Linked DNA regions of Actinoalloteichus hymeniacidonis. The protein of the gene in region 1 interacts with the protein of each later gene in a pairwise test. Links are inferred from orthologs where the notes say so. Each region holds a gene or a part of one and is shown in the gene's direction. Other genes may lie near its edges.

Region 1 (2,865 bases):
AGGCCGATCCATGCTCAGCGCCCGCACCTCGGTGACCGTCGTCGCCGTGGACGTCCTCGGTCCAGGATCGAAGATCGACAACTCTCCGAACATGTCTGAGGGACCCATGATGGCGAGCAGGTTCTCTCGGCCATCCGGCGATTTCCTGCCGACCTTCACCTTGCCGGACTGGATGATGTACAACCGGTCGCCGGGCTCACCCTCTGTGAAGATCACATGGCTACGGGAGAACTCCACCGGCTCCAGCGTCTGAGTAAGAGCCTCCACGGCTCCAGGCTCAACACCCTGGAAGATGCCCGCACGGGCCAGGGTCTCGTCCACCTCGTCCCTCCTGTCGAGACGCGGCGGTCACCGCAAGGCGGACACTCTCCGTTACGAGTGCCAGCCTGGTGCCGCCGATCGCTCCGTGCAGTCTAACTGCGCGGTAACGGAGACCGCGTTACCTGCGGTCTCCGTGAGCGCGGCGACGGGTGGAGGTCAGCGTGGTCTGCGTGCCTTGAGCCTTCCGGAACGGCCCCGACGGCGAAGTCGGAACAGCTCCAACGCCCGGCCGATTCCCTGGCCGAACAGGGCACGAACCTCGTCGGGACGAGCGTTCTCCAAGAGCTCCTCCACGTCGTCCTCATGGACCGAGACATGTCGGATACGTGATTCGACGCGCTCCATGAAGAGCGCGAAGAACATGATCACGAGCGGAACGAGGATAACGAACCAGGCAGTCATGGTGAATCTGATAGTGACTCATCACGCTAGGTGGTCTTGGTCGGGGGTGTGCACAACCAACCGGTGGGTGGTCGGTCTTGACCCAGATGGTGGAGCCGGGACACGGCGTTCGGCCTCGCCCGTAGGCTGTGGGCGTGCAGACCAGTGGCTCCCGCGCTCAGCCCGCCACCGGGCCCAGGCGCCGGACGCCCGAGACCCGGCTCGGACTCGTCCGCCGAGCGCGCCGGATGAATCGAGCCTTGGCCGACGCGTATCCGGATGCGCATTGCGAGCTCGACTTCACGACCCCGCTCGAACTGGCCGCCGCCACGATCCTCTCGGCGCAATGCACCGACCGTCGGGTCAACCAGGTCACCCCGATGCTCTTCGCCGCCTATCCGGACGCCGCCGCCTACGCGGGGGCCGACCGTCACGAGCTCGAAGAGATCATCCGGCCCACCGGCTTCTTCCGAAACAAGACCTCGTCGTTGATCGGTCTCGGCGCCGCATTGCTGGAGAAGCACGGCGGAGAACTGCCCGCGACCCTGTCGGAGCTGGTCCGACTGCCCGGGATCGGTCGCAAGACCGCCAACGTCATCCTCGGTAACGCCTTCGACGTTCCGGGGATCACGGTCGACACGCACTTCGGCAGGCTCGTGCAGCGCTGGGGCTGGACCGCTCTGACCGATCCGGTGAAGATCGAGCACGCCATCGGCGAGCTGATCCCGCGCCGCGACTGGACGATGCTGTCGCACCGCGTGATCTTCCACGGCCGACGGGTCTGCCATTCCCGCAAACCGGCCTGCGGCGCCTGCCTGCTCGCACGGGACTGTCCCGCGTTCGGCACCGGAGTCGTCGAACCCGAGGCGGCATCGAAACTGGTCAAGGGCGTGGAGGCGCCGCGCTTGCTGCGGTTGGCCGGGTTGGATGAGGAGCTGGCCGAATCGGCAGCCGACACTGCGGAGCCCGTCGAACCCGCCGAGCCGGAGCCTGCGGGCAGCACCGGGCCGCCGCCGGAGGCGGCCGAGGCGAAGTCGGCCGGTGATCCACGATGAACGCCAACGTGCGGTGGTCCGTGCTCGTGCTGGTGCTCGCGGTGGCGGGCATGGTGGCGCTGTGGCCCCGGGGCAACGACTCGCCGCCGAACATCGCGGAACAGCCCCCCACCGACTCGGCGGACCAAGAGCCCGGCGTGCGTCGAGCCGCCGACCTGGCGGGCATCGAGGTGTCCTCGCAGGATGGCTCGTCGGAAGACCTCGGTGAGCTGCTGGCCGACGGGCCCGTGCTGGTCAACATCTGGGCGACCTGGTGCGTGCCCTGCCGCGAGGAACTGCCGGTACTCGCCGAATACGCGGCAGACCCCGATGCCATCCCGGTGCTCGCGCTGCAGACCCGCAGCGACTACGACGCGGGCTTGGAGTTACTCGCCGAGCTCGATGTCGATCTCCAATCGGTCCATGATGGAGACGACGTGGTGATCCGTGCACTGCGCGCCCCGGGGATCCCGATGAACTACGTGGTGGACCAGGAGGGCACGATCCACCGGGTGGATCCGCCCGTGCCGTTCGAGGACTCGGAACAGGTGCGGCAAGCCGTGGCGCGCTATCTGGAGCAGAGTTGATGACTCAGGAAGGTCGGGGACGCAGCCAGGCAAGGCGTGGTGGCCCCTTGGTAGATCCAGCACAGGCCCCCGCCTGGTTGAGCAGATTGATCGCCTCCAGCGGGCGGGTCGACCCCGCCATGCTGGCTGCCGCGCCGCCGCCGAGCGAGGACAGCCCCCGGCCCGCGGCCGTGCTGGTCCTCTTCGGTGAGGACGGTGGCGGGCCGGGTACCGGGCCGGACGTCCTGTTGCTGCGACGCTCCGACGGACTGACCCACCACCCCGGCCAGGTCGGCTTCCCCGGCGGGGTCGCCGAGCCGGAGGACAACGGACCCATCGAGGTCGCGTTGCGGGAGGCCGCCGAGGAGGTCGGGGTCCTGCGCAACGGCATCAAGCCGGTCGCGCTCCTGCCGGAGCTCTACATCCCGCGCTCGAAGTTCCTGGTGACGCCGGTGCTCGGCCATTGGCTGAACCCGTCACCGGTGGCCCCGGTGGACTTCAACGAGACGGCCGCAGTGGCCAGGGTCCCTCTCGCGCACCTCGCCGACTCCACCAACCGTTTC
Region 2 (3,374 bases), 4.9 Mb from region 1 along the record:
CGTCTCCCGCGGCGACCACGGCTTACCACTCCTCCTACGGTGGAGGTGCCAGGGCCTCGAAACGACCCTCACACACGTTTGTTCTGTCCAGTCTCCTACGACCGATTCCGGCTAGCGAACACCGATCGGGCCCTTGAGCGCAACCGCTGCCAGGTGGACACGCCGCAGGAGATCGAATCACCACCGGTCAGGGTACCCGCGTCGCCAAAAAGTTACCGACGGGTACAGATGACGGCACCAGCGGTCTGCGACGACCATGGTGAAGGATGACGACGTTGGGCGAAGCCCAGCTTGACGACTGTCGAACGTTGGCGAGGAGATCCCTTGGCCCCGCAGAACAACGGCAACGCCGCCGACAACGCGCCCCCTCGGGTACGTGTGATCCGTGACGGCCTTGCCGCGCACCTTCCGGACATCGACCCGGAGGAGACAGCCGAGTGGCTGGAAAGCTTCGACTCGGTCCTGTCCACCACCGGCAGACAGCGCGCCAGGTACGTGATGCTGCGGCTCCTGGAGCGAGCTAGAGAGAGCGGCGTCGGCCTGCCGTCGCTGACCTCCACCGACTACGTGAACTCGATCCCCACCGAGGTGGAGCCCTGGTTCCCCGGGGACGAGGAGACCGAACGCCGCTACCGCGCGTGGATCCGCTGGAACGCCGCGATGACCGTGCACCGGGCCCAGCGGCCGGGCATCGGGGTCGGCGGACACATCTCGACCTACGCGTCCTCCGCGACGCTCTACGAGGTCGGCTTCAACTGGTTCTTCCGAGGCAAGGATCACCCGGGCGGCGGCGACCACATCTTCATCCAGGGCCACGCCTCCCCCGGCATCTACGCCAGGGCGTTCCTCGAAGGCAGGCTCACCGAGTCGCAGCTCGACGGCTTCCGTCAGGAGTACTCCCACGCGGGCCCGGGCGGCGGACTCCCGTCCTACCCGCATCCCCGGCTGATGCCGCACTTCTGGGAGTTCCCGACGGTATCGATGGGCCTCGGCCCGATGAACGCGATCTACCAGGCGCGATTCAACCGGTACCTGCACAACCGGGGCATCAAGGACACCTCCGACCAGCATGTCTGGGCGTTCCTCGGCGACGGCGAGATGGACGAGCCGGAGTCGCGCGGACTGATCCACGTCGCCGCGAACGAGGGCTTGGACAACCTCACGTTCGTGATCAACTGCAACCTGCAGCGGCTGGATGGCCCGGTTCGCGGCAACGGCAAGATCATCCAGGAGCTGGAGTCCTACTTCCGGGGCGCGGGCTGGAACGTCATCAAGGTGATCTGGGGCCGCGAGTGGGACTCGCTGCTGCACGGCGACCGGGACGGCGCGCTGGTCAACCTGATGAACACCACGCCGGACGGCGACTACCAGACGTACAAGGCCAATGACGGCGCCTACGTCCGGGAGCACTTCTTCGGGCGCGACCCCCGGGCCAAGGAACTGGTCAACGACTACACCGACCAGCAGATCTGGAACCTCAAACGCGGCGGCCACGACTACCGCAAGGTGCACGCCGCCTACCAGGCCGCGATGAGCCACCACGGCCAGCCCACGGTGATCCTGGCCAAGACGATCAAGGGTTACGGTCTGGGGCCGACCTTCGCGGGTCGCAACGCCACGCACCAGATGAAGAAGATGACCCTCAACGACCTCAAGCTGTTCCGCGACAGCACCCGGGTCCCGATCAGCGACGCGCAGCTGGAGGCCGATCCCTACCTCCCGCCGTACTACCACCCCGGCGAGGACGCGCCCGAGATCCAGTACCTGCTGGACCGGCGCCGCAAGCTCGGCGGTTTCCTGCCGGAGCGCCGCGTCAAGGCCAAGCCGTTGGTGCTGCCGGGCGACAAGATCTACGACGTCGTCAAGCGCGGCTCCGGCAAGCAGGAGGTCGCCACGACGATGGCCTTCGTGCGGCTGATCCGCGACCTGGCCAAGGACGCCGAGATCGGGCCGAGGCTGGTGCCGATCATCCCGGATGAGGCACGCACGTTCGGGATGGACTCGATGTTCCCGACGCAGAAGATCTACAACCCCAACGGCCAGCTGTACACCTCGGTGGACGCACAGCTGATGCTCGCCTACAAGGAGAGCGAACAGGGTCAGATCCTGCACGAGGGCATCAACGAGGGCGGTTCGACGGCCTCGTTCACGGCGGCCGCCACCTCGTACGCCACCCACGGCGAGCACATGATCCCGGTCTACATCTTCTACTCGATGTTCGGGTTCCAGCGCACCGGCGACGGAATCTGGGCGGCCGCGGACCAGATGGCCAGGGGCTTCGTGCTCGGCGCCACCGCGGGTAGGACGACGCTGACCGGCGAGGGTCTCCAGCACAACGACGGACACTCGCTGTTGCTGGCCGCGACGAACCCCGCGGTGGTCTCCTACGACCCGGCGTGGTCGTTCGAGGTCGCGCACATCGTCAAGGACGGTCTGCGTCGGATGTACGGGGAGTCCGAGGAGTTCCCGCACGGCGAGGACATCATGTTCTACCTCACCGTCTACAACGACCCGTACCAGCAGCCCGCCGAGCCGGAGAACCTCGACGTCGACGGTCTGCTGCGCGGGTTGTACCAGTACGCGAAGGCACCTGCGGGCGATGGGCCCACGGCACAGATCCTCGCCTCGGGCGTCGCACTGCCCTGGGCGCTCAAGGCCCAGCAACTCCTCACGGAGAACCACGGCGTGCAGGCGGCGGTCTGGTCGGCGACCTCGTGGGCGGAGTTGCGTAGGGAGGCCGTGCGGGCCGAGCAGGACAACCTGATCCGGCCGGGCGCCAAGCGGGCGGTGCCCCACGTGACCAGCGCGTTGGAGGGCACCGGCGGTCCGGTGGTCGCGGTGTCGGACTGGATGCGTGCGGTTCCGGACCTGATCCGGCCGTGGGTACCCACCGACATGCTCACCCTGGGCACCGACGGGTTCGGCTTCTCCGACACCAGACCGGCGGCGCGGCGGAAGTTCCTCGTCGACGCCGAGTCGATCACGGTCGGCACCCTGTTGGCGTTGGCGCGGCGCGGCGACATCGAGCACTCGGTGGCCGAGCAGGCCGCCCGGCGCTATCGGATCGAGGACGTCCAGGCGGCGGGGCCGCAGACCTCCGATCCCGGCGTCTCCTGAGCATCGATCTCGACCACGGATTCACGAAGCGGCGTCTCGTCCGGCGAACGGACGGGGCGCCGCTTCATTGTTGATCGCCGACCATCAGCCGCGCGGTGGCGATCGCGACCGCCACGGACAGCGCCAGGGCGATCAGGGCCGAATCCCGCCAGAACCCCGGCGGCTCCGGTAACAGCACGTCGACGGTCGGAGTCCGGACCAGGAGCTCGTCGGCTTGCATTCGCAGCGCGTAGCTCTCCAGGGCCGGCATGTCCGGG

Evidence for each region. The genes of interacting proteins can lie anywhere in the genome.
Region 2: the proteins of nth (region 1) and aceE interact in binary tests that used the Escherichia coli proteins (3 or more experiments, as listed by UniProt). The link is inferred for Actinoalloteichus hymeniacidonis from one-to-one orthologs.

Annotation. Positions count from the first base shown.
Region 1 is NZ_JACHIS010000001.1:6,052,950-6,055,814, reverse strand. Bases 15-2,807 are described here. They hold nth (endonuclease III), read left to right. Parts: upstream 15-857; coding sequence 858-1,757; downstream 1,758-2,807. Other genes in these bases: BKA25_RS25915 (NUDIX hydrolase), read left to right, coding at 2,323-2,807; BKA25_RS25920 (TlpA family protein disulfide reductase), read left to right, coding at 1,754-2,323; BKA25_RS25930 (hypothetical protein), read right to left, coding at 478-723; BKA25_RS25935 (Crp/Fnr family transcriptional regulator), read right to left, coding at 15-321. In the rest of the region: more of BKA25_RS25935, read right to left, coding at 1-14; more of BKA25_RS25915, read left to right, coding at 2,808-2,865. UniProt on the Escherichia coli protein: DNA repair enzyme that has both DNA N-glycosylase activity and AP-lyase activity. The DNA N-glycosylase activity releases various damaged pyrimidines from DNA by cleaving the N-glycosidic bond, leaving an AP (apurinic/apyrimidinic) site.
Region 2 is NZ_JACHIS010000001.1:1,104,680-1,108,053, reverse strand. What follows is about bases 16-3,317. They hold aceE (pyruvate dehydrogenase (acetyl-transferring), homodimeric type), read left to right. Parts: upstream 16-324; coding sequence 325-3,117; downstream 3,118-3,317. Other genes in these bases: BKA25_RS05075 (hypothetical protein), read right to left, coding at 3,182-3,317; BKA25_RS05085 (DUF3052 domain-containing protein), read right to left, coding at 16-19. Also shown: more of BKA25_RS05085, read right to left, coding at 1-15; more of BKA25_RS05075, read right to left, coding at 3,318-3,374. UniProt on the Escherichia coli protein: Component of the pyruvate dehydrogenase (PDH) complex, that catalyzes the overall conversion of pyruvate to acetyl-CoA and CO(2).